DNA from 4 places in the Sphingopyxis sp. C-1 genome. Region 2 is predicted to be linked to each of the others. Evidence: predicted binding sites of a transcription regulator. Region 2 holds the regulator's gene; each other region holds the start of a gene.

Region 1 (7,664 bases), 1.3 Mb from region 2:
GCCAGACTGTGAGATCCGGTAAAGTTGGAGGCCATCACCCATGTCGAGAAGGCCGCTCCAGTCGCTGGTGCCGGGGATGCGCTTGATGAGCTTTGCAATGGTGGCGTTTGCCACTCGGCGCTCTGTCTTGGCTGCGAGATCAACGATATGGATTGAGGACTGGGGGTGTTCGCTTGCCGGGTCGGCCTGCTCGACGACATAGACTGCCGCGCGGCCGTTTGATGCCAGGGCGATTTCGGTCACCTCGGGGACCATCAATATGTCTTCGAGCGTCCAGAGACGCGGGATGCTCTCCCCCGCCCGGGTGACGGGGGAGAGCGCCGCTGCGGCAAGGAACGCGGCGGCCGAGAGGAGGCGAGCTTTGCTGGTGACATTCATGGCGCTCACCAGTCGCGGCTGATCGTGACGCCGATGAAGCGTCCGAAGGGCGAATAATTGGTGGAATCGAAAGGCGTATCTCCCGCGCCGGCGACGACAGTCTGGTCGGGCTTCGCGTCGAAGATGTTGAGCGCGCTCAGCGACACGTCGGCGAGGTCAGCAAGCTTGAACCGCGCGGTGAGGTCGAGGGTCGCGACCGGCGATATCTTCACTGGCACTGCGCGACGATTGTCGGTGACCCCACCCGTAAAGCTCAGGAAGGAGGCGAGGGTAAATCGTTCGTCGCCGAAACTCGCGCCGCCGCGCGCCTTGAAATGCGGCGGGTTGAAGATGGTCCCGGCAAGGTCGGTCGCGGGCAGGCCGGGAAGGAGGCGCTGCTGGCTATCCAGCCATGTCGCGCCAGCGGTGAGCGTCAGGGAGCGGCCGTTGCCCATTGGCGCCCGGTAGCGGATCGACAGGTCGGCGCCCCGGAAGCGTTGCTCGGCGATGTTGCGGTCGCGGCCGTCGAGCAGCGCGACGACATTGGCCGGATTATACGCGCCAGTCGTCGCGTTGGCGAGCGGGGCATAGGCACCGGCGATGGCTGCGTCGAGTTCGGCGCTTGTCGGATCAAAGCTGACGAGGCTCGCGAGCAGCGGGTTGGTGAGCGCACCGACTGACGAGGCGAAGGGCGGCGCAACGCGATCGCGATAGTCGAGGTTGAACAGGCTGGTCACGATCTGGAGCCGCGGGGAGGGCCGGAAGGTCGCGCTCAGCGTCAGGCTCTCCGATCGTTCGGGACCGAGGTCAGGGTTCGAGGACGCCAGCGCGACATAGGTCGATCCCGGCGGGAACAGGCTGCCATAGCCGGCGACCGGGTAGAGGATCGCGATATAGCCGCTATATTGCTGGAGCAGGGTCGGCATCTTGAACGAACGTCCCCACGATACCCCGAAGCTGACCTCTGGCGCCGGAGCGTAGACGAAGCCGAGCTTCGGTGTGACGATGCTGCCCGCATCCGAATAATCTTCCCAGCGCAGCGCCGCAGTGATCGAGGCGCGGTGCGCGAATCCAAGATTTTGCGCGGGGCTTGCGAGGGGCACGAACAGCTCGCCATAGGCGAATTTATTCTCGCGGCTCGCGAGAATGCGCCGCCGCGTGATCTCGGCGTCGATCTCGTTGCGCCGCCAGCCTGCGCCTGCCGCCAGCCGGACATCGCCGGCGGGAAGCCCGAAGAGCGGTCCTTCGACGCCTGCCTCCACCGCGACATTTCGGTTGTCGAAGATCCGGACATTCTGGATCGCGACGTTGTTCGTGAAATTCTGCGTCAGACCGAGCGTGTCGTCGCTGCCATAAAAACCCGTGAGCCTAGCGGTCCAACCTCCTGCGAGTTCAGCTTCGAGTGACGGCGCTACACCGAATGTCTCGAATTTGTTGACGACGCGGCTGCCACGCGCCTCGACGGGCCGGTCGACAATCAGGCCGCGGACCGACCGCATGTCGCCGCGCTTGTAGATGAGGTCGGCCTTGAGATTGACGCCGGGCGCCAGCAGCTGATGACCGCTCAGCAGGATGCTGTGGCGCTTGAGGTCGGGATAGAGCGTCGATACCGGATTGCTGCTCGACGTGTAATCACGCTGACGAGCAAGAATCGCGCTGTTGTCGAAATAGTCATAGGTCGCAATGAACCCGCCCCCCGTCCATTTGGCGCCGCCGAGCAGCGTATATTGTTGCTGAAAATTGCCGCCATCGGTCGACGCGCCGAGACGGACGCTCGTTGTCAGACCCTCATAATCCTTGCGCAGCAGGATGTTGACGACCCCCGCGACGGCGTCCGCACCGTAAATCGCGGAGGCTCCGTCGGTAACGATTTCGATGCGGTCGACCGCGGAGACCGGGATCGCGCTGATGTCGACGACGCTATTGTTGCCGCTGTAGGCAAAGCGATTGCCGTTGAGCAGCGTCAGCGTCGCGTTGGGGCCGATCCCCCGCAGGTTGAAGGTCGAGGCACCGTTCACATTCACATTTTCATTCGGGATGCCTTGGCCCGATCCGATGCCCGGGTTCTGACCACCGCCGAAATTCTGCGGCAAGCTGCGGGCGACTTCACCGAGATCGGCATGCCCCGCATTGCGAATGTCTTCGGAGGTGACTTCGATGACCGGCGCAGCGGCGGGCGCGCCGGCGATCCGCGAGCCGGTGACGATGATGACCTCTGCATCGGTGGGGCTTACGGTATCGCCACTCGAAATCATGACCGACCGGGCATCGAACCGAGCGACGAGCCCGCTCCCCTCCAGGAGCGTCTCAATGGCCTCGCGCGGCGTCAGCTTGCCGTTGAGCGGCGGCGCCGTCTTTCCCTCGAGATCGCGCGAGGACGCGTAAAGTTCGATATCGGCGATCGCAGCGGCGCCGCGCAGCGCGTCGCCCAGATCCTGCGCGGGCATGTCATAGGACTGGCGCTGCTCCTGCATTGCCAGCGCGACCGCCGGCGTGAAACAGGCGGCGGTACCCACCAGCAGCGCAACCAGCGAACGGGACTTCTTCAACATAAACACTCCCCCAAAATCTCGGCCGTGCTTCAGGCAGGCGGCCAGTGGGGGTGCGTTGACGGGGCGAAGAGGGGGTCCTTAGTCGATCGGTGAAAAAATTATCGGCGGCGCAGATGGACCCCGTCTGCCTTGCGATCGATGCCGAGGCCGAACAGGCTGGCGATCCGTTCGGCGAAAACCTCGGTCTGGCTGATATGAAAGCGTCCCGACACTTCGAGAGCCGCAATCTTGCCGTCGTCGATCAAGATCGGGCGGACGGCGTAACGGTTGGCCTCGGCAACCAGCCGGTCGAGCCGTATCGAACGATAGTCCGCCCAGCCTTCGGGCCAGTTTACGGGAATGTCGGGCGTCGCTGCTCCCGCAGGTTGCAGCTGGCCATCCCGCCGATAGGTCAGCGTCTGGCCTCGAGACAGCGGCTTCGCCGCGCCGGATTTCATATCCGGACGCCAATCGGCGTCACCGCGTCGGAGGGCAGCGGTAACGGTGCCGGCCTCGTCGATGCTCAGATCGATCTCGGCATCATTTGCGGTGGTCGCACCGCGTTCCGCCGCAATGTGAAGCGGGACATCCTGCCTTGCGATCGCAAGACGCACCCGGCCCTTGACCAGCCGGACGCTTCGCTCGCCATTTCCGAACGCGACGTCCAGCCGGCTGTCGGTGTCGAGCGTGGCACGCGACCCGTCGGCGAGCTTGAATGTGCGGATTTCGCCGCGCTGCGTGACAAGTGGTTCGGCGGCATAGGCGATCGAGGCGGCGCCCGGCTGGCCGGGAAGGGAGGCGCCTCCCGCCCCGAACGCAAGGATCAGCAGCGCAATTGCCGTCGCGGCGGCGCCCCAGGGCAGCCAGCCGCGAACCAGGCCCCGCCGCTCGTGGGCATGACCGGTTCCGTGGCGCGCCGATGTCTTGAGGATTGTCAGTGCCGACATCCGGCGTTCGGCGCGGCGGTAGGCTTCGGCATGCTCGGCCGATGCGAGCAGCCAGGTTTCGAACTCTCCACGCAAGGCACCGGCATCTTCGCCGCGCATCTTGATCAGCCAAGCCTGGGCGACTTCATCGACCGGATGGTCGTCGCCGTTTCTGTTGGTCATCGGCCGCCGTCCACCACCTTCGAAATCTGACTGAGCGCCTTCATCATATGATATTCCACCGTCGCGATGCTGATGCCAAGCAACTCATGTATCTCGCGATAACTGAGTTCGTCCACCCGGTGCATAAGGACGGACGATCATGAGCGGCAGGTGCAGGTGTGGGAGATGCTCGCGCACAGCTACAACAAGTCGCCATCCTTCATCCGCCAGAAGCTGACCGAGAATAGCGTGCGCGCCGCCGACAAGCGCGTGCGCTTCGTGTCCGTCGACGCCTATCTCGCCGCGGGCGGCGGAATCGTGCGCGACCTGTTCGAGGCCGATGACGGCGGCTGGCTGACCGACCCGGCGCTGCTCGACCGGCTCGTCGATGAAAAGCTCGGCGCCGTCGCCGCGCATATCGGCAAGGAAGGCTGGCTGTGGGTGCAGACCGCGATCGACCTGCCATGGAGCGCAACCAGCGGTCTCCGCCGTCTCGTCAGCTCCGAGGTCGCGATGACCGCCGAAGAAGAAGCGAAGCTCGCCGAGCTCGAAGCCGAGGCCGACAAGCTGTCCGACCAATGGTCCGAGGAGCCCGACGTGCCCGCCGAAGTGCACGCACGGCTCGAAGCCATCGAGAGCGAAATCGGGGCGCTGACCGATCGGCCGCTGATCTTCGACGAAACCGGGATGGTCCATGGCGGCGCCTTCGTGTCGGTCGATTATGACGGGACGGTCCGTATCGATCGCGGCTTCGTGCGGCCCGAGGATGAGCCGGTTGTCGAAGAGGATGGAACTGCGGACGGCGACGACGAACGGACCGGGGGAGAGGAAGGCGACGCGCCTTCTGCCGATGGCGACAGTGCGGCAGATCCGGGCGCTGGCGGCGACGATGCCGAAGAGGAAGGCTTGAAGCCGCTGCCCGAACGGCTCGTATCCGACCTCACCGCCTGGCGTACGCTGGCGCTGCAGGACGCGTTCGCGCAAAATCCGCAGGCGGCCTTCGCGGCGGTCCTGCATGCACTCGTGTTGGCGGTCTTCTATCGCACCAGCAATGAGACCTGTCTCGAACTGTCGGCCTCGACGGTATATTTCACCAATGAGCCGACGGGGCTTCGTGAATGCGCACCGGCGCGCGCGATCGATGCCCGGCACGAAGCCTGGCGGGACCGTCTTCCTGACGAAGACACCGCGCTTTGGGACGCTCTCCTCGCGCTCGACGCGAACGAGCAGGCGAGCCTGTTCGCGCACTGTGCATCGCTCGGCGTCAATGCGCAGGCCGAGATCGTTCCGAAATATGGCAACGGGCGCGTCTCGGCGCGCGTCGTCGACCGTCGCATCGCGCACAGCCATGTCCTGGCCCGCGCCGTCAACCTCGACGTCCTCGCGGCGGGCTGGCGGCCTACCGCGGAGGGCTATTTCCGGGGCGTCACCAAGGCGCGGCTGCTCGCCGATGTTACCGAGGCACGCGGCGCGCAATTCGCGGACATGATCGACCATCTGAAGAAGCCCGACATGGCGCGCGAAGCGGAGAAGCTGCTCGAAGAATGCGATTGGCTGCCCGAACCGCTGCGTACGCCGACCGACGAAACGTCCGTTGACGGAGGTGCCGCCGCAGGGGGCACCGATGCTGAAACCGACATTGCTTCCGAAGGCGAGGTCCCGGTCGAAGGCGCTGTCGCCGCGGCCGAGGTCGACGAGATCGGCGCGGAAGCTGATAGCGGCGAAGCCGATCAGGACGATTGGCCTGTCGCAGCCGAATAACATCGGGCGGGGCGGCTTCGGCCGTTCCGCCTTTTTTCCGAATTGCGGCAGCGACCGGTCCGCCGGTCGCTGCCGCATTTTGTTGAATTCCGCGTGCGCCTTGTGGCAGTCTTCCCGCCATCTGCCGGCAGGGGCTGTCGGCGCCGCATGCCTGTGTCGTCCGATCGCTTGTCGGTGGACGCAGCGCCAGCTGCCGAGGAGCCCCATGGACAGTCCCTCCGACATCGCTCGCCGCCTTGCGGAAAATGCCGAGGCCGTTTGCCGCCGCTATCTCGCCAATGGTCGGCGTGAAGGCCGTTACTGGCTTGTCGGCGACGTTCGGGGCGCCCCGGGTCGCAGTCTCTACGTGCGATTGTCGGCTTCGGGCGATACGCGTGGCCAGGCAGGCAAATGGACCGATGCCGCCAGCGGTGAGCATGGCGATCTGCTCGACGTCATCGCTGCCAGCTGCGGCCATGGCCTCATGCGCGAAACGCTGGCCGAGGCGCGGCGCTTTCTGAGCTTGCCCCAGCCTGAGGTCCCGGTGACGGCGAATCCGCGCGTTCGCAAGGCGCCGGGCGGAACGCCCGCTGCAGCGCGGCGCCTATGGGCGGCATCGCGTTCCATCATCGGCACGCCCGTGGCGACCTATCTCGCCGCGCGTGGGATCGAGCGGCCAGACGACCAGGGCACGCTGCGCTTTCATCCGTCCTGCTATTACCGGGCGTCGCAGGACGACGCACCCGACGTTCGGCGGGCCTGGCCCGCGATGATCGCGGCGGTCACCGACGCGGCGGGCGCGATCGTCGGCGTTCATCGCACCTGGCTCGATCCGGCGGGCGGCAAGGCGCCCGTCGCTTGTCCGCGCCGGGCTATGGGCCATCTGCTGGGGCATGGCGTCCGTTTCGGCGACGCGGGTCCCGTCATGGCAGCAGGCGAGGGCATTGAAACCATCCTGTCGCTCCGTCAGCTCATGCCGCGCCTTCCGGCGATCGCTTGTCTCTCGGCCGCGCATCTCGCCGCGATCGAATTGCCCCGGGGGCTTCGCCGACTCTATGTCGCCTGCGACGATGACCGTGCAGGCGAAGGCGCGCTGCGGTCGCTCGTCGAACGGGCTGCGCAGATATCGGCCGAATGCGCACCATCGTCCGCAGTCGAAGTCGTGCCGCTTCGGCCTCAGCGCGACGATTTCAATCGCGACCTGTGTGCCTTGGGGCGTCAGCGGCTCGCAGCCCTTCTTCGGCTTCAGTTGCGCGCCGACGACGCAGCGCGCTTTCTCCCGGGCTGAGCGAACGCCGGGACGGAAGGGGCGGGGCAGGTCGGCTATCGGGACGGCCTGCTTCTGCGCAACGCGTAAGGCCGCGCCTTTGGCCTTCGCTGGAGGGCGACTGCGCGACGCGGGGCGGGGTCGCAATGGCTTGCCGTGCGGCTATTTTCCGCCGGGGCTGCGCCCCTTTGCATCGCGAATCAAAATAGCCTTCGCCCGCCATCCTTCGCTGGCGCTTCGGCCGCGCGGGGGGCGAGCCCCCTTGCGGTGCGGTCCCGCCCCGCGTCCCGCAAGCGGTCGCCGCGAAGGCCGCGGAAGGCGCGGCTCCAACTTGCGAGAAGCGACATGAAATATGAGCCCGATCTTCCCGAACCCGCCGCATCCGGCGAACCCTTCGAACCCGGCGCCAGCGCCTGGCTCCTTCAGGAAATGCAGCTTTACGGTCATCGGCCCTATGAGGACGAACCCGACGGGCGGCCGCTTCCCGACGACCGGCTCGCCGGCGGCGCGGTCGCCGACATCTTCGACGCGCTGGCCGGCTGTCTCGTCGATACCCGGATCGAACCCGATCTCGAGGATCTGCTCTGGAGCGTCGTCAACATCTTTCACCGCGCCGGTGAGCGCGCCGAGCGCGAACTCGATCGCAACGAACAGGCGCAGCGCGAGCTTCAGCGCGAACAG
Region 2 (7,664 bases):
ATCTTTAGTCATCCCGGACTTGATCCGGGATCCCGCTTTTTTGCGCCTCGACCGGTTTCGACTTCAAGCGGCACCCCGGATCAAGTCCGGGGTGACGATATTGAGAAGTCAGCTATCGGTCGTTAACGGCCTCTGCGCAAAAAAAAGGGGCCGCGGAACGGCCCCTTTTCCTATTTTCGGTAGAAGCGTTTAGCGCTTGTCGACCGGAACGAACGGACGATGCGTCGGGCCGGTGTAGAGCTGGCGCGGGCGGCCGATCTTCTGCGCGGGGTCCGAGATCATTTCGTTCCACTGCGCGACCCAACCGACGGTGCGGGCCAGGGCGAAGAGCGCGGTGAACATCGTCGTCGGGAAGCCGATCGCCGACAGGATCACGCCCGAATAGAAATCGACGTTCGGGAAAAGCTTCTTCTCGACGAAATAGGGATCGTTGAGCGCCATTTCCTCGAGCTGAAGAGCGACTTCGAAGACCGGATCGTTGACCTTCAGCGCGTCGAACACTTCGCGCACGGTTTTTTGCATCACCGTCGCGCGCGGGTCGTAATTTTTGTAAACGCGGTGACCGAAGCCCATCAGGCGGAACGGATCGTCCTTGTCCTTTGCGCGCGCGATATATTCGGGAATGCGCTCCGGACGTCCAATTTCGCGCAGCATGTTGAGCGCCGCTTCGTTCGCGCCGCCGTGCGCGGGCCCCCACAGGCAGGCGATGCCCGCTGCGATGCACGCGAAGGGATTGGCGCCCGACGAACCGGCGAGGCGGACCGTCGAGGTCGACGCATTCTGCTCGTGATCGGCATGGAGGATGAAAATGCGGTCGAGCGCGCGCTCGACGGCAGGAACGACCTCATATTCCTCGGCGGGAACGCCGAAGGTCATGCGCAGGAAGTTGCCAGTGTAGCTCAGCTTGTTGTCGGGATAGACGAACGGCTGGCCGACCGAATATTTATACGCCATCGCGGCGATCGTCGGCATTTTCGCGATCAGGCGGTGGCTCGCGATCATCCGCTGGTGCGGATCGTGAATCTCAGTCGAGTCGTGATAGAAGGCGCTGAGTGCCCCGACCACGCCGCACATGACCGCCATCGGGTGCGCGTCGCGGCGGAAACCGCGATAGAAGGTCGCGAGCTGTTCGTGCAGCATCGTGTGGCGTGTGATCGTATTGTCGAAATCGGCCAGTTCCTGCGCGTTCGGCAGTTCACCGTTCAGCAGCAGGTAGCAGGTTTCCATGAAGCTCGAATGTTCGGCGAGGTCGCCGATCGCATAGCCGCGGTGCAGCAGGACGCCTTCGTCGCCGTCGATGTAGGTGATCTGCGATTCGCAGCTCGCGGTCGAGGTGAAGCCCGGATCATAGGTGAAAGCACCGGTCTGCGCATAGAATTTGCGGATGTCGACGACGTCCGGGCCAACGGTGCCCGACAGGACAGGGCTGTCGACAGTCTTGTCGCCCAGCGTGATTTTTGCGGTGTCGGTCATATTTTGTTCCCTGTACTGACGGCGGGGAGAGAGAGTGGCTACGCCCCTGCCGGATAATGTTGCGCTGCGTCAAGTCGCGCCAGACTCACATCGCGTCCGAGCAACAGCAGCACGTCGAAAATTCCCGGGGAAACGGTTCGGCCGGTTAGTGCAGCACGTAGGGGTTGCGCCAATTTTCCGAGCCCCAGTTCGGCGGCTTCGGCTTCGGCGCGCACGGCGGCATCCAGCTCTTCTGTCGTCCAATCGTTTAGCCCACGAAGTCGCTCCGTGACGGCAGCGAGCAGGCCTTCGGGCGCGGCCTTTAGCACCTCGGCGGCCTTTTCGTCCACCGGCAACGGATCGGGCTGGAACAGGAAAATTGCGCCATCGGCGATTTCGTCGAGCGTCTTGGCGCGCGGTTTCAGCGACTCCATCGCACGCGTCAACAAGTCGCGATCGGCGCCGTCGAGAGCGCGCCCGACAAGCTTCTCCACCCGCGGTGCAATCAGTTCGGCGAGCCGGGCATCATCGGCTTCGCGCAGATAGTGACCGTTGAGATTTTCGAGCTTTTTGAAATCGAAACGCGACGGTGAACGGCCGACATGGTCGAGGTCGAACCACTCGGTCGCCTGTTCGCGGCTTATGATCTCGTCGTCGCCATGTCCCCAGCCGAGGCGAAGCAGATAATTGTTCACCGCTTCGGGCAGATAGCCCATCTCGTCGCGATAGGCATCGACACCAAGCGCACCGTGGCGTTTCGACAGTTTCGCTCCGTCGGCGCCGTGGATCAGCGGGACATGCGCATAAACGGGCTCACGCCAGCCCATCGAGCGGATGAGCGCAAGTTGGCGGAACGCGTTGTTGAGATGGTCGTCGCCGCGGATGACGTGCGTCACGCCCATGTCGTTGTCGTCGACGACGACGCTCAGCATATAGGTCGGTGTGCCGTCGCTGCGCAGCAGGACGAAATCGTCGAGTTCGGCATTCTGGACGGTGACTTCGCCCTGAACCTTGTCGGCGATGGTCACCGCGCCCTCCTGCGGAGCACGCAGCCGGATCACATGCGGAACCGATGGGTCGCCATCATCACGGTCGCGCCAGGGGCTGCGGACGCGGAAGGGAAGCCGCTTTTCCTGCGCCTCGGCGCGCATCGACGCGAGTTCGTCCTGAGTCAGGTAGCAGCGATAGGCTTCGCCCTTTGCGAGCAGTTCGTTCGCGACTTCGGCGTGGCGCGGCGCACGCGCGAACTGGAACACGGTCTCGCCATCCCAGTCCAGATCGAGCCATTGCATCCCGTCGAGAATCGCGTCGATCGCGGCATCGGTCGAGCGTGCGCGGTCGGTGTCCTCGATGCGGAGCAGGAATTTACCGCCGTGATGGCGGGCAAACAGCCAGTTGAACAAGGCAGTACGGGCGCCGCCGATGTGCAGATAGCCGGTCGGCGATGGTGCAAAGCGCGTAACGACATCCGCTCCCGTCGCTTCGGGGGGCGTTGCTTCCACTTTGGTCTGGTTTTCGGTTGCCACTCCGGCCTCTTTCACTCAATTTGCCGCCTTCCGGGCGGGGATCGGGGGAGCCCCTAGCATGGCGACAAGGCTGCTTCAAACGCCCATTGCTGCTCGTTGGGCAACAATCTGGCACCGGACCGGCAACGCGCTGGAGGCACGGCTCGAAGTCGAACGCGAACGGATCGGGCTCTGGCTGCCGGTCGCGATGGGCGCCGGCATTGCAGCCTGGTTCGCCTTACCCGGCGAAGCACAATGGATCGGGTTCCTCTTGTCGCTTGCGGGTGGTTTGTGCGCGGGCCTCCTGATCGGCTGGGATAGCCGGTTCGGGCGGATGGTCGTGGTTGGATGCGGCGTGATGGCGGTGGGCATGTTGTTGATCTGGACGCGCGCCGTCTGGGTCGCGGCGCCGGTGCTCGCGGCGCCCGTGATGACTGAATTTTCCGCGATCGTCGAGCGGGCCGAGCCGCTGCCGGCCAAAGGGCAGATCCGTATTCTCGCATTGCCGCAGAAGCGCAGCGACCTGCCGCCGCGGGTGCGATTGACGCTAGGTAGCGAGCAGGCGGTGAGCCTCACCGACGGTGAAATGATCGGCGTCCGAGCGCGATTGATGCCGCCGCCTACGGCCAGCCTTCCCGGGGGCTATGATTTCGCGCAGCGCGCGTGGTTCGACAGGATCGGGGCCGTTGGGACTGTGCTCGGCGACATCTCTCGGACGTCGGCGTCCGGGCCGACTATGCCGCCGCTGCGTACGCGGCTCAGTGCGCATATACACGATCAGATCGAGGGTTCGTCCGGCGGCATTGCCGCCGCGCTGGTAACGGGCGACCGCGGCGCGATCAGCGAGGCGGATGAGGAGGCGATGCGGCGCAGCGGGTTGGCGCATCTCCTGTCGATCAGCGGGCTGCATGTGACCGCGGTCGTCGGATTTGCGATGTTCCTGACCCTGCGCCTGTTTGCGTTGAGCCGGCGGCTGGCGCTCGCCGGCTATGTCCTGCCCCTCGCCGCTGCTGCCGGGGCGCTGGCCGGCGGCGGCTATACATTGCTCGCAGGGGCGGAGGTGCCGACGCTGCGGTCGTTCATCGCCGCCTTGCTCGTGCTCGTGGCGTTCCTGATGGGACGCGAAGCGCTGACGCTGCGACTGGTTGCGGCGGGCGCGCTGATCGTGCTGGTCTGGCGCCCCGAATCGCTTGCGGGTCCAAGCTTTCAACTGAGCTTCGCGGCTATCACCGCGATCATTGCGCTGCATGAAAGCCGCCCGATGCGCGCATTTCTGGCACGCCGCGATGAACCGTGGCCTTTTCGAACCTTGCGCGCTGTCGCGGGGCTCTTGGTCACCGGACTGGTCGTCGAAGTCGCGCTGGCGCCGATTGCGTTGTTTCATTTCCATAAGGCGGGGGTTTATGGGGCCATGGCCAATGTGGTGGCTATTCCGCTCACGACCTTTGTCATCATGCCGTTCGAGGCGCTTGCGCTGCTGTTCGATTGCATCGGGCTTGGCGCGCCCTTGTGGTGGGTGACTGAGCAGGCGCTGCGCCTTCTGCTCGGGCTCGCGTATGTTGTCAGCGATGCACCCGGGGCCGTCGCTACCTTGCCAAGCTTTCCGCCCTGGGGTTTCGCGCTCGCGGTCTTTGGCGGGCTGTGGGTTTTGCTCTGGCAAACGGGCTGGCGCCGGGCAGGCTTCGTTCCGCTCGCGATCGGCGCGGCGACATTGCTCTTTCAGCCGCGCCCCGATCTGCTCGTCACCGGCGACGGCCGCCATATTGCCGCGGCGCTGCCCGATGGCAGCTATGCGCTGCTGCGCGACCGGTCGGGCGACTATATTCGCGACACGATGGCGGAAGCCGCAGGGACCGATATGCCGCTCGCGAGCCTGGCCGACCTCGATCATGTCGAATGCAATCGCGATTTCTGCCGCTGGAGCCAGGGGCAGGGGGCCGCGCGTCATGTCATTCTCGCCTCGCGCGGGCGCGACCGGATCGAGGGTGCAGATATGGCCGATGCCTGCGCCGCGGCCGATATCGTTATCAGTGACCGCTGGTTACCGCGCGAGTGCGCCGGGCGCTGGATGACAATCGATCGCGACAGTCTCGCTACCAGCGGCGGCCTTGCAATCTACCTCGGCAAGGTACCCGAAGCCGTCGCCACGCTTAAGGCGGGCGACGGCCATCCCTGGCGGCTGCCGCAGCAGCTTAGTGGTAACGACGAAGCAGTCCCGACAGGCGGCCCTGAACGATGACGCGTTCGGCGGGATAGCGCTGCGGTTCATAGGCCGCGTTCGCCGGGTCGAGACGGATCATCTGCCCCTCACGGCGGAAATATTTGAGCGTCGCATCCTGCCCGTCGACGAGCGCAACGACGATGTCACCTTCGCGCGCGGTGCTCGCTTTCTGGATCAGCGCATAGTCGCCGTCGAAAATCCCCGCTTCGACCATCGAGTCGCCCGATACTTCGAGTGCATAATGTTCGCCCGAGCCGAGCAGCGCGGCGGGAACGGCAAGGTTGTTGTGATCCTCGAACGCCTCGATCGGGACGCCTGCAGCAATCTTGCCGTGGAGCGGGATCTCGATAACGTCGTTCGCAGCGATCGGCTTGAGCGCCGGGGCTGGCTTGCGGAGCGGGACGATATTGTCGCGATCGTTACGCACGACAGGTTTCGCGGCTTCGGGCACCTTGAGCACTTCGAGAGCGCGGGCGCGATTTGGAAGACGGCGGAGAAATCCCCTTTCTTCCAAGGCGCTTATCAGTCGATGTATACCCGATTTCGATTTGAGGCCCAGCGCCTCCTTCATCTCCTCGAACGAGGGCGAGATGCCGCTCGAATCGAGGCGTTCCTGGATGAAGTGGAGCAGTTCATGCTGCTTCGCGGTCAACATCGGTCGTTCTCCATGATGCCAATTCCGGACATATTGAGAACGATAGTGGAACAAAGCGGAACTTGTCAAGCGATGACAAGATAATCCGCGATGTCGCCCACATTGCGTGGGGGCGCGCCGATATCGCGGATCAGCAGCGCGTTCGCCGAGGCAAGGGGCAGGGTGCGGCCGCTCTCCTGCCCGATCATTGGCGTCAGGCGACCGCTTTCGAGTCGCGCGCGAAGATAGTCGCGGCGCGTACCGCCTTCGGCGAGGGGAGCGGCTAACGGCGCCCGATGGACAGGCGGCAGAGGCGCGCCCGCGCCCGCAAGGTGGCGGACGAGAGGCAAGAGGAACAGCGTAGCCGTGACGAAGGCCGACGAGGGGTTGCCCGGCAGGCCGAGCAGGATTGCGTCGCCGAGCGTTCCGGCGATCAGCGGCTTGCCGGGACGCATCGCGATCTTCCAGAAATCGAGCTGCCCGCCGGCATCGTCCAGCGCGCCGCGTACATGGTCGTGATCGCCAACCGACGCACCGCCGACGGTCACGATGACGTCGTGACGTCGCGCCAACTCCTTGAGAATCTTCGCAAGGGTGTCGCGGTCGTCGCGGACGTGATGCGGAAGAACCATATCCTCGACCTCGCCCGCCAGCATCGCCGCGAGCATCACGCCGTTGCTGTCGGGGATCTGCCCTGGTGTCAACGGGCGTCCGGGCTGGACGAGTTCGTCGCCGGTGGTGAGGATCGCGACCCGCGCGCGCCGGCCCACCGCGAGTTCGCTCGCGCCGCTCATTGCCGCAGCAGCGATCGCGCCGGGGGTCAGGCGGGTACCTGCGGGGAGCAGGCAGTCGCCGGCTGCGAAATCGGCGGCTTGCGACCGGATATGGCGCCCGCGCGTGCCGGGGCCGTCACCGGTCAGCCGCAGAGTATCGCCTTCACGCGCGACATCTTCCTGAACGATCACCGTGTCGGCGCCGGCAGGAACCATCGCGCCGGTGAATATCCGCATCGCTTCGCCGGGCCCGACCGCCTGGTCGGGCGCAGCGCCCGCGGCGGTTTCCCCGATGACGGCCCACGGACCCGGAAGGTCGCCGAACCTGATCGCATAGCCGTCCATCGCCGATAGCGCTGCGGCGGGCTGATCGCGCTGGGCCGTCACATCACGCGAAAGATAGCGACCAAGCGACTCGGAAAAGGCGATATTTTCATCGCCAAGCGGTGCGCGCAACGCGAGCAGCCGGGCCTGCGCTTCCTCGACGGGAAGCAGCGCGCTCATTCGGCGCGCCAGTCGCCCGAGCGGCCCCCGCTCTTTTCGAGCAGGCGGATATCGCCGAGGACCATCGCGCGGTCGAGCGCCTTTGCCATGTCGTAGAGCGTGAGTAGCGCGACCGAGGCGGCGGTTAGCGCCTCCATCTCGACCCCCGTCGGGCCGTTCGTTTGAGCGACAGCTATGACTGCGATACCACTGTCTTCCCACGTAAAATCGACGCCGACCTTGGTCAGCGCGAGTGGGTGGCAAAGCGGGATCAGGTCGGCGGTGCGTTTCGCGGCCATGATCCCGGCGATCCGCGCGGTCGAGAGCACATCGCCTTTCGGAGCATTGCCGCTGCGGATCGCTTCGAGCGCCGCGGCAGACATTGCGATGCGCCCGCCGGCGACTGCGCGGCGCTGCGTTGCGGATTTTGCGCCGACATCGACCATGTGCGCGGCGCCCGTTTCGTCCAAGTGAGTCGGTTTGAGTGTCATCGCCTGGGATCGAAGCAATGCGGGGCGGGAAAGGCAAGGAGATAGCGCGGAGTTTGGACGGCCGATTGCGACCGGTTGCTGCCCTCCACATCCTCGTCACCCCGG
Region 3 (7,664 bases), 1.6 Mb from region 2:
TCTGCGACGGGCAAGTCAACTCGCGGGACCAACCGGGTGCGATCGGGCACGAACGATACATCTCGCAGCCGACGATGGATTTCAACTCCGCGCACGACCTTCTGCGAGAGCGGTATTTTAATCCGCTCACCGGCTTCCCCACCAACAGGATGGAATGCGAACGGTCCGTCAACGCTGCCAACAATTGCGCTCATGAGCGGGGCCCTCCGGCTTTGTAAACAATCCGAAACCACGAGGTTCGGCATCTGGGACGACGTCGCGTCCATGAACGGCGACGCCGCTCATCCAAATTCTGATTGTCACATTGAGCCGCATCGTGATCGAAACCTTCCACGGCAAAATTTCCCGCTTCGTGCGTTTCGACTGGGTCGGCGCTTCTGCTTGCTTCATCGCGGTCAGGTTGAAGGGATGAGATTTCGCAAATTTGACGGGACATGATTGAACCTCCGAGCTGAGTTCATTCTTATATGTAAATCCCGTTCTTATCTGTCAATCAAAATCCCATTCTCATCTGTAAATTGGTTTGCAGCGCCGAAATTTCAATGTATCACCCGTAGGGTGTTTCGCAGTGAGCCCGATGGCAGCAAAATCTTGGATTTGAATTTGAGCGGTCAGAATCAGGAAACCTCAGAAGGCGCTTTCCCCGAATCACTCTCCGATTCGGATCTCGCGGTCTGGACCGCGATGACGCCAGCGCAGCGCACGAGAGCGCGCCGACGGTTGGAAGCCATTCTTGCTTGGCAGGCTGGCGACATAACTTTGGGATCGGCGCTCGAAGCGTCCGGCCTTAGCCGCACCCGCTTCTATACGATATCGGCGGAATTCCGCGAATCGAGAACTCTGGCGTCACTGGGCGCGTTCGCCGGGTCCCCGGCATCGCGCCAGCGCTTGGACCCAGAGGCAATAAATGCACTACAGGCTGTGGTCGCTGACGTGGTTGCGATGAATGACGGCGCGAGCGTCAGTGAACTCGTCCGCTTACTGGTCGACGCCGCCGATATCGATGAGCAAAAGCTCCCTGGGTCGACCCGCTTGCGCAGCATCGTGGAGACAGAATTGCGCCGCAAGCAGGCGACCGGACAGGCCGGACATGCAGTTAAGCTGGGACTATCTGCAATCAATCTCCCGCGGGCGGACGGACGACCTCACATTCTTTTCACGTTGATCGACGAGGGCACCCAACTGATCCTCGGCGCATGGACAGGCGGCACAACCAACGAAATTGAAGGCTATCGGCAAGCTGCTCGGAACGCGATCGAGCGGATTGAAGGCATGTTGTCCGAGTTAAAATGGGCCGACCGGCTGACTAGGATCGACATTGAGGTGGGGGACGACCGCGAGCGGTCTGCTGCGTTTCGGTCGCGGCTAATAGAGGCTGATCTCGGTGCAGGAATTAACATCGCGCCCACCCGCTACGGACGCTACTTCCGGAAGCTCGTCGGACCCCGCATTGGTCGCATCGAGATTACTCCTGGACGAACTGAAAAGGGTCAGGCTTCTCCTGACAATGGCGACATGACCCCTTGGACCGATGATGCCGCGCGCACGGCGCTAACCATTGCGGTCGAGCAACACAACACCGACATTTTGGGAAGATTGGGTCAATATTCCGGGCGTTCGGTGATGCCGGACGGCTTGGCAAAGGCGCTCCGCGTTCTCGCTACATGATAACGTCGAACTCCGATTGGCCTCGAAGACAAGTATATCTGACGTTAATGCGCAGGCACGCCGACGAGCGGTTGCTCCTATCTGTCAATATGGTGCCAACGAAAACCTGACTGGGGCCATGCAGATGGATGCATTATGGGAAAGCACTGCATTTTCTATGATTTCCATTGCATTCTCAACAGGCAGCGGCTCGTCATGACGGGTAATTACCCGCTTGGTCGCAGGGCGCGCCATTCCGCGTTGATGGATGACAGCAAGTGGGCCAAGTGAGCCCCCGAACGCCTTCGACAATTCTCGTTGGACTGAGCGATTGTAGGATCTTGTGCTGCCGAGGCCCGCGCGCGCGAGAGCCTCACTGCCGACGCGGCGATCATCGGGATCAAGTAGAAGCTCCCGTGCCTCGCTATCGGACGAACTGACACCGGCCAGCCTGTCGATCAGGTCATTTACCGACGGCGGCGACAATGGATCTGCTGAGATTCCGTGCGCTACCACGATACGCTCTGGGAGTAGAACCGCGGTGAGAAGGGTGGGCATATCATCGGAGCCGGCTGCGGTAATTGGAATATGAAACCACATACGACCAACCACGATGCGAGGAGGCCCCGCCGCTGGCGCCGCTGTTCCAGCTCGAGCGGCCTTTATGTAGTTATTGATTGTCGATCGAGCTGGCGGTGAGATACCTGCTTCAGCGCATCGCTTTTCGATTTGGGGAGCAATCAGCGCAAGACTTGCAGTCGGACCAGCCTCGGCCAGCAGTTCTTGGGCAATCGAGACGGCGCGCTGATCGACATTATACTTTCGGTTAGCCGGACCGCGCTTCCCTACGACCAGCAGGCTGGCGTCCTGATGGTCCCGCCATACTCGCGCTAAGCGACAAAACTGGCTTCGACTGAGACCGATCGAGGCCGCGATACGCAAGGTATCATTTGACGACGGGTTGGGAAGGCTCAGGTATTCGTTCAGAGCAGCAACACGGCGGCGAGCTTCAGGAACGCGCAGCGGGTCGATCCCCGAGAAGTCGGGTGTATTCATTTTTTCATGTCCTTTTTTGGATTTATTCGAATTTTGCGAAACGTCTTCGCGGTCAATGCACTGACGCCGACGATCGCCGTCCAGATTGCGCCGATGCGGCAAGTGCAGTTGGCACCTGTGGGTGTTTGACCATGCGCCAGCTGCATGGCGGACGGAGGCAGAGCACTAGATCGGGCCACCAAATCTCCATGTAGTGACCCAACCGGCACGGAATGCTGTCAGATATTGGGGCGATCCCGCATGGTGTTCGTTGCAAGCCGATTCCTACTGTGGCATCGTTCTTCATGTGTTCTGAGGGAGTGCTATGGCGGACGGCAGCGCCATTGAATGGACAGATGCGACGTGGAACCCCGTGACAGGTTGCACGCAAATTTCTGCTGGGTGCGACAATTGTTATGCCAAACGCTTCTCGGAGAGGTTCCGAGGAGTGCCCAACCATCCGTTCGAAGCAGGTTTTGACCTTACCCTAAGGCCAGAACGAATTGCTCAGCCGTTGGCGTGGCGTCGGCCGCGTATGATCTTTGTGAATTCGATGAGCGACCTGTTTCATAAGCAGGTGCCCCGTGGCTTTATCGACAAGGTCTTCGCCACGATGGAAAGGGCCGATTGGCATACGTTCCAGGTCCTGACGAAACGTAGTTCGTTGATGCGGGACTATCTGAAGTCTCGTTACGGGGAACGGTCGGCGCCCGAGCACATTTGGCTCGGCACGTCCGTCGAGGATGCGAAGGCTAAGTCGCGAATCCAGCATATACGCCAAGCACCGGCATCCGTTCGCTTTCTATCGATAGAGCCGCTGATCGCCCCCGTCGGCAGAATGGACCTTTCGGGCATTCACTGGGTAATCGTCGGCGGCGAGAGCGGGCCTGGCGCACGGCCGATGAATCCTGAATGGGTTCGGGAAATTCAGCGACAGTGCGAAGAGCAGCATGTCGCCTTCTTCTTTAAGCAATGGGGCGGCATCAGACCAAAGACCGGTGGGCGCGAGCTCGATGGCCGGGAATGGAACGAGATGCCGATCTTGGCGGCGGCATGATCGATATCGAAGTCCCGCCGCACTATGCCGGTCGCGAGCAGGCCTTCGTCAAACACCATTTCCTGCGTAACTACCTCGAGCGCCTGATTCATAAGATTGCCAGCGCTTACGACGAAGTCGTCTATGTCGATGGCTATTCGGGACCGTGGAAGAGCGGAGGCGAGGCTTACGCAGATACTTCGTTCGGCATCGCACTGCAGAGCATGACCGATGCTCGTCAATCTTGGCTGGATATGCCCCAGCATTGGCGCAACGTCAGGATGACGGCTCATTTGGTCGAGAAGCAGACACAGCCATTTGCTGAACTCGAAACGATTGGAACGCTTTTTCCTCACGCCACCGTCCACCCCTATCGCGGCGATTTCCTCAATGTTGCCCCACAGATCGCGGCGCGGATTCCCAGCCGGGCGTTCACCTTTTCACTCATCGATCCCAAGGGCTTCAAGCTCGATCTCGAAGCGCTTCGCCCGTTGCTGGCCCGTCCCCAGAGCGAGGTCGTGTTCAATTTCATGTTTGACTTCGCCAACAGGTTCACGACGCTTGCAAGCCTGGGCGACGTCTACGACCGCCTTCTCCCGGGTATCGATTGGAGGCCACGCATAGCATCTGCTGACGCCGCGGGGCCGACCGAGCGTAAGGCTGCCTTCCTTGCATGCTTCAAAGAGGCGGTGAAATTGGTAGGCGGCTATAAATATGTCGCTGATGTCGACATCCGCTACCCTGGCACCAACCGCACTTTCTACTTCCTAGTTTATGGCACGCGTGAACCGCCGGGCATCGCCGTCTTTCGGGACTGTCAGATCAAGGCGCTGGAAGCGCAGTCGATGATTTCGGGACAGCGATCGCTTCAAAGGCGGGAAACGGCCGGACAAGGCTCGCTATTCGACAGCAGCTGGGAAACTGCGCCCGTGACCCATCGCCAGTTCCTCGACGACCAGCGTCAGGCTGCTAAGCAATCGTTGCTTCATATCGCAGAAACGGAGCCCGGAAGCCGGTGGGGTAAGGTCTGGCCCCGACTGCTAGCGGACCACGCTATCCGCAAGACCGATGCAGGCGCAATCGCCGCCGCGTTGAAAAAGTCAGGCGAAATTGGGTTCACCGGATGGGCGGCAAATAAACGCGTCCCGTCAGACGACTATCAGCTATTGGCCACCTAGGCGTGTGGTGTGCGGACGATCCAGTTATTTTTCCAGTCCACTGAAACACTCAGGGCAGAGTATCTTCAGATGGCAACGTCCTGGACCAAGACATTACATTCAGATCAACTCGTCAGCCGAAATTACTGTGTCGTAGAGGCCTATATCGGCGCCCAAATGGCGATTTATCCCCGTGTATGACAGACTAGCGTCCTCGTAGCGTTTGAACTTGTAAACTGCGTCATTCATCAGCCCGCTGTTGAATACGCCGAGGCTGACCAGCAGCTCAAAATCTTTGATCGTCAAGCCAGTCACTTTCTTAAAAAGGCCAGGCTCTAGCTGGGTAATGATATCTTTCAGGCTACGCTCACGGTGGTCCGTAAGATACATGAAGATCGGGATACGCGTTGCAAATTTGATCAGCTTTTCCTGAATCTGTTTGCGAACGCTCTTGTATTCCTTTTCTTCCTCACTGAGCTGCTTTTTCTCCCTCGCTGAAAGATCGCGATCGCTGGCTGCGGCTTTGGTATTCTTGACCGATTCCGACTTGTTGATGATCGTCTCGATTTCCTGATTGAGGTTACGAAAACCCTCGATCTTCATCAGCGCCTGCATGGCCGCATCGTTGTTCATCAGGCGCTGCAGGGTATTGTTGTCCACATTGACCAGCAGGGCGCTCTCCCAGCGCCGCGCCAGCAGGGTCGCTGTCGTTCCACTCATCGCCATATCGAGAACACCGGCCGCGTCGATCTGGCGCATCGAGCTCCCGTCATACGCAAGCACGGGCAGGAAATGGATGAATTCCTCGACCTTCCGCTCGGGATTCGATTCGTCAACATTCAGCCGGCAACTGTAGTCGGCCACCTGCTTGAGCGCCCGGTTGGGTGCGAAGTCAAAAACATAGCATTCCTGCTTCACGATTTCCCGCTTAGTCGGAGAGACAGAATCAGGGTTTTGGACCACCCACGGCGTCTGCACGCGGAATGCAGCTTGGAAGTAGCTCTCCGGGCTGGAGATGTTGCGAAGCATCAGGATGCCGGTCCATGGCTTCACCGAAACGCCAGTGGTCAGCTTGCCGCAGGAGAGCGTTATCGACTTCGACTTGAGCGGGTCCTCCATGCCGTCCAGCACCGGCTGAAGCGCGGCGACACCGATACCAGCCCGGCTGCCGGCGCAGACCATGACATTGTAGTCGTGGTAGAAGCGGTTCTGGCGCTCGGACATCAGGTTCTTCATGGCGTGGCATGCCGCGACCGATGGGAGATACCAAAAGGTGTGCGACAGGAGACTGAGAAGACGGGCGTCCGAGAATGGCATTGGTGGCCGTTCCCTGCCCAACCGGAGATCGTCGACTGCCGTGTCCTCGTATGATCCACGGATCAGGTCGAGCCAGCTCTGAACCTCGTTCTTATATTTAAAATGGGCCTCATCTCCTTCGCCTTCGGCGGAAAAGAATGCATTGAGGTCAAATTCGTCGAATTCGCCCTGCATTGCAATCTCGCGGATCGCTTCGGGCAATTGATAGGTCAGCATAACCATGCGCGGCAGCGAAGCATAGGGATTGTCATCGCCTTCCCACTGCTCCTTGGCTCGTTGCTCGTCGGAATAGGTCCAGTTGTAGATCTGCTCCTCGATGAACTCCCCGGACGCGATCGCACGGAATGGGGTTCCGGACAGGTAGAGGTAGGCGCCGGTAGTTATCGGCATGTTTTCCTCGGAGAAATAGTCCAGACCTTCGCCCTCAGCGAACTCCATCTCCTTGCGTCCCTCCGCCTCGAACAGCTCCTTCGCGTTCTCACGCCAAGCACCGTAGTGGTATTCGTCGAAGATCACGCAGTCCCAGTTGGTCGCGTGCACCCATTCGTTCTTGGCCTTGATTCCTCCTGCCGAGTTTTTGCCAAGGAAGTCCTGGAAGGAGCCGAAACACACAATGGGACGAGTCATATCAACATCGTCCTCGGACAGCCCGCCGCGAGACACGAACTGCCACCCTTCGAAGTCGATGTGGCTCTTAAGGTCCTCCTCCCAAGCGTTCTGCACAGCTGGCTTAAAGGTCATGACGAGCACCTTTTTCCATCCCATGCGCTTGGCGAGCTGATAGGAGGCGAAGGTCTTCCCGAAGCGCATCTTGGCGTTCCAAAGGAAATGCGGCGTCTCGCTCGTTCCCTCATCCCGGAAGCTGGAGAAATATCTGGCCGTCTTCTCGACCGCGGCGGCCTGCTCCGGCCGCATTTTGAAATTTTGCGTGCGGCTGTCGTCATTGTCGATGCCTTCGCGCACCGCCAGGATGGCAGCGAGAACATCATCAACTTCGCATTCGAACCATTCGCCGGCCGGGTTGCGGAAGCCCTTCTTCCGCAGGTAGCGATGGATGTCGCGGTCGGTGAAAGAGCCACCGTCGCTCCACACAGCGCTTTCCTCGAGCAGGATCTCGTAAGGCAAATCGCCAGGCCGCTTCGTCGGATATTGCTGCGCGACGCGTCCTTCCACATCGCGTGCTGAGAATCCGATTTTGAGCATACCGTCATATGCAGGGCTCTTGTCTCGATACGCGTAGATTTTGGGTTCGATATCGGGCTTCGGAGGGAAGAAGGTGTCAGGCATCGATTAGGTCCACCTCCAACGGCCGGACCATTGAGTCGATGAAAGCAATCTCTTCGTCGTTAAGGCCATATTTTTCGTAGAGCTCATCATCGGTCCAAACCTTGTCCCAATTCTGCGTTGGAACAAAGGCATAGACTTTTCGCGTTGTGTCCTGGGACGGCTTGTGGAGGAGGATCAAGAGACGG
Region 4 (7,664 bases), 1.5 Mb from region 2:
CCTTCATCTTGTTGAAGCGCGGGAAGTTCATCAGCATCGCAAAGCTGGCGAAGAGCTGAAGCCCCTCGGTAAAGCCGCCGAACATCGCCAGCGTGCGGGCGATATCCTCGTCATTCTCGACGCCGAACTGCTGCATATAGTCGTGCTTGGCGCGCATCTCGTCATATTCGAGGAACATGCCATATTCGCTCTCGGGCATGCCGATGGTGTCGAGCAGGTGGCTGTACGCCGCAATATGCACCGTCTCCATGTTGCTGAACGCGGTCAGCATCATCTTGATCTCGGTCGGCTTGAACACGCGGCCATATTTGTCGTGGTAGCAATCCTGCACCTCGATATCGGCCTGGGTGAAGAAGCGGAAAATCTGCGTGAGCAGGTTGCGCTCATGATCGCTGATCTTTTGCGCCCAGTCGCGGCAATCCTCGCCCAGCGGCACTTCCTCGGGAACCCAGTGGATCTGCTGCTGGCGTTTCCAGAAATCATAGGCCCACGGATATTCGAAGGGCTTGTAGGTCTTGCGGGCTTCTAACAACGGCATAGCGGCTATCCTCGGGTCTGATCTTTTGTTGTGCTCCCCGGCGAAAGCCGGGGGCCCATTCTATGTTGCGTTACCGCGCGCTGGGCCCCGGCTTTCGCCGGGGTTCACGCGGCGGGAGCGTCACTGGCAGGCGAGGCACTCGTCGTAATCGGTGCTCTCGGCCGAGAGTTCGAACTTTGCGGCCTCGGGCGTGTTGTCGGCCTCGACCCCGCCCGCGAAGCCGGCGCGCTGCACCGATTTCGAGCGGAGATAATAGAGCGATTTGATGCCGAGTTCCCACGCGCGATAGTGGAGCATGAGCAGATCCCATTTCTCGACGTCGGCGGGGATGAACAGGTTCAGCGACTGCGCCTGATCGATATAGGGCGTGCGGTCGGCCGAGAGTTCGAGCAGCCAGCGCTGGTCGATCTCGAAGCTGGTCTTGTAGCAGTCCTTCTCGTCCTGCGTCAGGAAGTCGAGGTGCTGGACGCTGCCGCCGCGTTCGAGGATCGAGTTCCACACCGCGTCGCTGTTCTTCGCCTTGTCGACGAGGAGCGCCTCGAGGTGCGGGTTGCGGATCGAGAAGCTGCCCGAGAGCGTCTTGTGGGTGTAGATGTTCGCGGGGATCGGTTCGATGCACGCGCTGGTGCCGCCGCAGATGATGCTGATCGACGCGGTCGGCGCGATCGCCATCTTGCAGCTGAAACGTTCCATCACGCCCTGATCGGCGGCGTCGGGGCAGGGGCCGCGCTCGTTCGCGAGCAGCATCGACGCCTGATCGACCTGCGCGCGGATATGCTTGAAGACGCGCAGGTTCGACGATTTCGCCATCGCGCCCTCGAACGGCAGGCCGCGCGCCTGCAGGAAGCTGTGGAAGCCCATGACGCCAAGGCCGACCGAGCGTTCGCGGCTGGCGCTATATTTGGCGCGCGCCATTTCGGGCGGGGCGCGGTCGATATAGTCCTGAAGGACATTGTCGAGCATGCGCATCACGTCTTCGATGAAACGCTTGTCGCCGTTCCACTCGTCCCAGGTTTCGAGGTTGAGCGACGAGAGGCAGCAGACCGCGGTACGATCCTGACCCAGATGGTCGCGGCCGGTCGGCAGCGTGATTTCCGAGCAGAGGTTCGAGGTGGTGACCTTGAGCCCCAGGTCGCGATGATGCTTGGGCATCATGCGGTTCACCTGGTCGATGAAGATGATGTAGGGCTCGCCCGTTGCGAGGCGCGTTTCGACGAGCTTCTGGAACAGGCCGCGCGCGTCGACGGTGCCGCGGACGCTCTGGTCCTTCGGGCTGCGGAGGTTGAATTCGGCGCCGTCGCGGACGGCTTCCATGAACTCGTCGGTGATGAGGACGCCGTGGTGGAGGTTCAGCGCCTTGCGGTTGAAGTCGCCCGAGGGTTTGCGGACCTCCAGAAACTCCTCGATCTCGGGGTGCGAGATGTCGAGATAGCAGGCGGCCGAACCGCGGCGGAGCGAGCCCTGGCTGATCGCGAGGGTCAGGCTGTCCATCACGCGGACGAAGGGAATGATGCCGCTGGTCTTGCCGTTGAGGCCGACGGGTTCGCCGATGCCACGCACCGCGCCCCAATAGGTGCCGATGCCGCCGCCGCGGCTGGCGAGCCAGACATTCTCGTTCCACGTGCCGACGATCCCCTCAAGGCTGTCGTCGACCGAGTTCAGATAGCAGCTGATCGGCAGGCCGCGGCCGGTGCCGCCGTTCGAGAGGACGGGGGTCGCGGGCATGAACCACAGCTTCGAGATATAGTCGTACAGGCGCTGGGCGTGATCCTGATCGTCGGCATAGGCGTCGGCCACGCGCGCGAAGAGATCCTGATATGATTCGCCGGGCAGGAGATAGCGGTCCTCGAGCGTTTCCTTGCCGAAGTCGGTGAGCAGCGCGTCGCGGCTGCGATCGGTCACGATGTCGAATCGACGCGCGTGGACCTTGGGCTCGCTGCTGTCGTTGAGCTTGGCCGCGGGCGCCGCATCGGCAAGCGATTCGCCGGTCGATTCGGGCGCTGCCGGAGCGTCATTCTTTGCCAGTTCCATCGTCGCCACGTCGCTCGTCTCCACCCGTTCCGTTTCCCGAAAATCCATCTTACTCGCCCCCGATTTGAACGCGCACCCGGTGCGCTTTGTTCCTGTCTTGTTCGACTCAGGGCGAAGCCCCGATCCTAGCATCTAAACCTGTCCCGTGGGCACTTATTTTGGCCGCATGAAGGGTTTTCCCGTGTCCATATGGGATGGACGACGGAAATCCGCCACTTGCAGCCTGATACAATTTATTGGGGTGCCCCCGTGGTTGACCCACCACCTATAGTGCCACGTCGGCGCGACGATGCAAGACGGTAAATGACAGAACGGGGACTCAACTCGTCGATAATTTGATTCGTCTCGTCGACGCTGATGGACGTGCCGGGCGGTGAGGGCAAGGCATTCCGCGGCTTTGCGCGCGGATCGGTGCCGGCCGTCCGAAAGGGCAAATTTTTTTGCGGCCGCGAGCCCGGACAAGCGGGGCAGCGGGCATGCCGCTCGCGCCGCAGGAAATGCATCGATCGGGTCGTATTCAGCGCACGGTCGCGCGCGTGTTCCGGGCAAAGAAAAAGGGCCCCGGAAATGTCCGGGACCCTTTTTTATCTCGTTTCTGGCTTACGCTTCGCCGCCACCGTTACCGGTGCCGCCGCCGCCGAGAAATCTCCAGAACCAACCCATGTCAGATCTCCTGTTGGCACTGCCCACGACGAACAGTTAACGGAGCATATACCTTAATCGATATGGTAAATCGAGTCTTAACCAACATGATTACCGCCATTTTGGCAGTTATGCTGTGCGGTTCTGGGGGGAGGCGCTTAGCGTCGCGGTCAGTTCGGAAAACAGTTGAGGTTTTCCAAGATGATAGCCTTGACCGACATCGCAGCCGAGATTGGCGAGCAGCGTCACGGTTTCGGCATCTTCGATGCCTTCAGCGACCGCGACGGCCCCGAGACGGTGCGCAAGATCGATCGTCGATTTGACGACTTCGAGGTTCCGCTGCGAATCGCGCATGGTCATGACGAATCGCTTGTCGATCTTGATTTCGTCGGCTTCGATCTCGGTGAGATATTCGAGGTTTGACTGACCGGTACCATAATCGTCGATCGACAGGCGGATGCCGGTGCGGCGAAGCTGCGCGAGTGTATGGCGCGCCTGGCGGCTGTTTTCGATCTGCGCCGTTTCTGTGATTTCGACCGTCAATATTTCGGGCGGCAAATGGTGCGCGGTGAGCATCACGCGGATCGTGCCGACGAGGTCGCTGTGGTCGAGCAGGCTCGCCGACAGGTTAACCGACATGTTGATATGGATGCCGCGCTCGCGAAGCTGCGCCGCCGAACGGATCGCCTGATCCATCACGAACAGGGTGAGGCGATAGATGTCCTGGCTCTTTTCGGCCTGCACGATGAATTCGTCGGGCGGGATCGGGCCGCGCGTCGGATGCGTCCAGCGCGCGAGCGCCTCGACGCCGACGAGCCGGTTCGTCGCGATTTCAAATTGCGGCTGGAAGGCGACCCAGATGTCGCCGCCGGTGAGTGCGTCCTCGAGCTGCGAGTGGAAGCTGAGCTGCCAGCCGGCATCCTCTTTCTGACGCGACGTATATTTGGTCCACAGCGAGCGCGTGCGGATCGCGCGTTCGGCGGCGACGAGCGCGGCGGCGAGGCGCTGCGCGTTCGATCCCTCAAACTCGTCGTTGACCCCGAAGGCGATCGCGACGTCGACGCGCAATTCGCCAATCGTGAGCGGTGCGTTGAACAGCGCGGCAAGGCCCGCGAGCTGCCCCTCGATCTGGCTGTGCTGATAATAGGGGACGAGCCAGGCGAAGGTGCCGTCGAGATCGTGATGGAGCGTCGTGCCCTGCGACGCGAGCTGGAGGCGGCGCGTGACCTGTTCGACGAGCTTGCCGATCCCGTCGCCCGGGATGAAGGCGGCGAGATCTTCGAAATTGACGACCTTGGCGGCGACGACGGTGGCGCTGCCGAAAGCGGCCTGCGAGCGCAGCGCCTCGAAATTGGGCAGGCCCGAGACGGGGTTTTCGCGCTGTGCCGACGCGCGGCGGCGGGTACGCGAGACGTTTGCGCTAAGCGCGGCGATAAGGAAGCACGCAGCGCCGATCTGGGTCGAGACGAGCGAGAGGCCGAGGAATATCTTGGCAGCGATCAGCGCGGACGTCGTCACAAACGCCGCCCAAGCGAACCACCGGCCGCGCCGGACCGCGAGGGCGCCAAGCAGGATTGCAAAGGTGAGGGCAAGGCCCGGGAAAAATCCGATGTCGACGGGATTGCCACGCTTCAGCGCTTCGCCGGCGATCAGATGGATGTAAGCTCCCGGCAGTTTTTCGTGCCCGGGCAGGAAGTGCTGATCCGATGAGGAGGCGTTGGTGGGAGCAAAAATGACATATTTACCGGCGAGCTGCTGGCGCCCCACGCGGCCGTTCAACACGTCGATCGCGCTATATTCGGTGATGGTCGAGGTATCGTAGGAAAAATCGAGCAGGAACAGCCCGGGCTTGTCCAGCGGGCGATCCGCGAGCAACGCCGCGAAGCTCGGCAGATGGCGGCCGTCGGCGATGACCGCAAGGGGAACGCGCCAGACCTGCCAGAATTCATATTCCCAGCAGATGCAGGCCCGCACGGCCCGGTCGCCCATCGCCTGCGACGGCCAATAGCTGACTTTTACGTCGGATCCGGTCATTTTTGCAGCCGGCACGGCCAGAACGACCCGGTCGTCCATCCGGCGAACGGCGGCCGCGACCTTGGAATAGTCGGGATGCGTCAGGCGGCGATAATAGGAAAAGTCGATGAACAGGCGTTTCGCACCGGCGTCGTCGACGGCCCGGATGAGCCGCGCATGGTTCGCGACCGAGAATTCCTGATCCTGCAATGACTGCAGAGTCTTGTCGTCGACGCCGACGATGACGGTGTCGCCCGATACGGGGCGCCACGCGGCGCGCCCGATTGCGGCCTCGATCACGCGGTCCACCGGCTCACCGATCGCCGAAAAGCCGACGATCACGCTGAGCAGCAGCGAGAGCGCGATGGTTCGCCAGCTGATGATCAGACTTTTGACCGGGATGGGCACGCACGTCTCCAGCAATTGCCGGTCGCGTCTAGCTCCAGATGGTTATCATCGCGTTAATTATGAACAAAATCCTGCGTCCCGAGCCGGGGCGCGAGGCGCAGGATTCCAGAGGTTTCAGGCGATCGCCGGCAGCGGTTCGAGCGCGGCGTCGCCGGCCAGCGCCGAGGCCGCAAGACCCGTTGCCGTGGGGACGATCTGTTGCAGGTAAAAGCGTGTCGAGGCGATCTTGCCTTCAAGGAAGGCGCGGTCGCCGCTGCCCTCATCGAGTGCCGCGCGCGCCGCCTTGTGCTGGATCGCCATCAGCCAGCCGCAGGTCGCCGTGGCGAGCATGGTGAGATAGGGATAGCTGCCGGCAAGCCGGTCGCCGGTGTTGGCCCCGATCATCCAGTCGGTGACCGCGCGGCAGGCATCGACCAACTGCTGCAATTCGGGGAAATCGGCCGCACCCGCTGCGATATCGTCGATCAGGCCGCGGACGAGATCGCCGCCCGCCATGCCGAGCTTGCGTCCGACGAGATCGGCGGCCTGAATGCCGTTGGTGCCTTCATAGATCGGGGCGATGCGCGCGTCGCGATAATGCTGCGCGGCGCCGGTTTCCTCGATGAAGCCCATGCCGCCATGGACCTGCACGCCAAGGCTGGCGACCTCGCAGCCGATGTCGGTCGCATGCGCCTTTACCAGCGGGATCAGCACGTCGGCGCGCATCGCGGCGGCTTCGTCGCCGAGCTTGCCGAAATCGATCTGGGCTGCCGCGTAATAGGTGAGTGCGCGCGCTGCCTCTGTCTGGGCGCGCATCCGCCACAACATGCGGCGGACGTCGGGATGCTGGTCGATCGTGACGGGGGTGCGGTCGGGCGAGCCCGCGAGCGACGACTGGACGCGCTCGGCGGCGAAGCGCTGCGCCTGCTGCGTCGCGCGCTCGCCGATCTGGATGCCCTGACAACCGATCATCAGGCGGGCGTTGTTCATCATGACGAACATCGCGCGCATGCCGCCCATTTCGTCGCCGACGATCTCGCCGAGGCAGTCTTCGTCCTCGCCATAGACCATGACGGCGGTCGGCGAGCCATGGATGCCGAGCTTATGCTCGATCGACGCGCACTGGACGCCGTTCGAATGCGCGGGCTTGCCGTCGGCATCGAGGCGATATTTGGGGACGAGGAAAAGCGAAATGCCGCGCGTTCCCTCGGGCGCGCCGGGGGTGCGCGCAAGGACGAGGTGGACGATATTGTCGGTGAGGTCATGCTCGCCGAAGGTGATGAATATCTTCTGGCCCTTGATCTTGTAGAGGCCGGCATGCTCGCCCTCGGTGACCTTTTCGGCGGTCGAGCGCAGCGCGCCGACGTCGCTGCCCGCGGCAGGCTCCGTCAGGTTCATCGTGCCGTTCCACTCGCCGGTGATCAACTTCGGCAGCCAGGTCTGGCGCTGTTCCTCGGTGCCATAGGCCATCAGCGCGTGGATCGCGCCGGGGGTCAGGATGCTGCACAGCGAAAAGCCCATGTTCGCGCTGCCGAGTGCCTCGATCACCACCGTCGCGAGCGTGAAAGGCAGATCCTGTCCGCCATATTCGCCGGGGCCGTCGATGCTGCCCCAGCCCGCCTCGACGAACTGCTTATAGGCGTCCTTGAAGCCCGGGGGCATGGTGACTCTGCCGTCCTGCCACTTGGGATTGGTGGTGTCGCCGACGCGGTTGAGCGGGGCGTAGACCTCTGCGGCGAACTCGCCGATGCCGGTAACGATCGCCTCCACCATGTCGGGGGTCGCGGCGGCGAATTTGTCGTGCGCGGCCATCGCGTCGACACGCGCGATATGGTTGAGAACGAAAAGCTGTTCGGTGGTGGGCGGCGTGTAAGACATGAAGAGCCGACTTTCCTGGTGAATATCGTTGCGCGGGCGCTATAGCGCGGCATGGCTGATGGTCAAACGCGCATGAGGACCGATATCCGCCCGTTCGGGCCGGAGGCAATGGCGCGCGCCGGGGGGCTGATCGGGGAGGGGCAGCCGGTCGCGGTCCCGACCGAGACGGTTTACG

What was found. Region 2 encodes LexA, which represses DNA repair genes until DNA is damaged. Its sites were predicted from a motif close to GTTCCNCNCTTGTTCT; they were not measured.
Region 1: a site for LexA is predicted at 5,761-5,776, ahead of SC1_RS03590 (toprim domain-containing protein). Genes of this name have one in related genera too.
Region 3: a site for LexA is predicted at 2,981-2,996, ahead of SC1_RS02430 (DUF5131 family protein). Genes of this name have one in related genera too.
Region 4: a site for LexA is predicted at 2,658-2,673, ahead of SC1_RS02805 (ribonucleoside-diphosphate reductase subunit alpha). Genes of this name have one in related genera too.

Annotation. Positions count from the first base shown of each region.
Region 1 covers NZ_BBRO01000001.1:773,927-781,590, forward strand. Annotated here, with positions in the region: gene SC1_RS03570 (prolyl oligopeptidase family serine peptidase) at 1-378, opposite strand, end outside; gene SC1_RS03575 (TonB-dependent receptor) at 384-2,909, opposite strand; gene SC1_RS03580 (FecR domain-containing protein) at 3,008-3,997, opposite strand; gene SC1_RS22530 (sigma factor-like helix-turn-helix DNA-binding protein) at 3,994-4,122, opposite strand; gene SC1_RS03585 (hypothetical protein) at 4,148-5,737, shown strand; gene SC1_RS03590 (toprim domain-containing protein) at 5,943-7,004, shown strand; gene SC1_RS03595 (DUF2493 domain-containing protein) at 7,329-7,664, shown strand, end outside.
Region 2 covers NZ_BBRO01000001.1:2,111,076-2,118,739, reverse strand. Annotated here, with positions in the region: gene SC1_RS09965 (citrate synthase) at 190-1,473, opposite strand; gene gltX (glutamate--tRNA ligase) at 1,512-2,978, opposite strand; gene SC1_RS09955 (ComEC/Rec2 family competence protein) at 3,037-5,196, shown strand; gene lexA (transcriptional repressor LexA) at 5,150-5,833, opposite strand; gene glp (gephyrin-like molybdotransferase Glp) at 5,899-7,089, opposite strand; gene moaC (cyclic pyranopterin monophosphate synthase MoaC) at 7,086-7,559, opposite strand.
Region 3 covers NZ_BBRO01000001.1:527,194-534,857, reverse strand. Annotated here, with positions in the region: gene SC1_RS02440 (hypothetical protein) at 1-194, opposite strand, end outside; gene SC1_RS02435 (hypothetical protein) at 559-1,668, shown strand; gene SC1_RS21760 (hypothetical protein) at 1,753-2,703, opposite strand; gene SC1_RS22360 (hypothetical protein) at 2,700-2,849, opposite strand; gene SC1_RS02430 (DUF5131 family protein) at 3,008-3,739, shown strand; gene tcmP (three-Cys-motif partner protein TcmP) at 3,736-4,896, shown strand; gene SC1_RS02420 (GIY-YIG nuclease family protein) at 4,996-7,479, opposite strand; gene SC1_RS02415 (Eco57I restriction-modification methylase domain-containing protein) at 7,472-7,664, opposite strand, start outside.
Region 4 covers NZ_BBRO01000001.1:616,674-624,337, forward strand. Annotated here, with positions in the region: gene SC1_RS02800 (ribonucleotide-diphosphate reductase subunit beta) at 1-538, opposite strand, end outside; gene SC1_RS02805 (ribonucleoside-diphosphate reductase subunit alpha) at 659-2,617, opposite strand; gene SC1_RS02810 (EAL domain-containing protein) at 3,341-5,632, opposite strand; gene SC1_RS02815 (acyl-CoA dehydrogenase) at 5,747-7,489, opposite strand; gene SC1_RS02820 (L-threonylcarbamoyladenylate synthase) at 7,562-7,664, shown strand, end outside.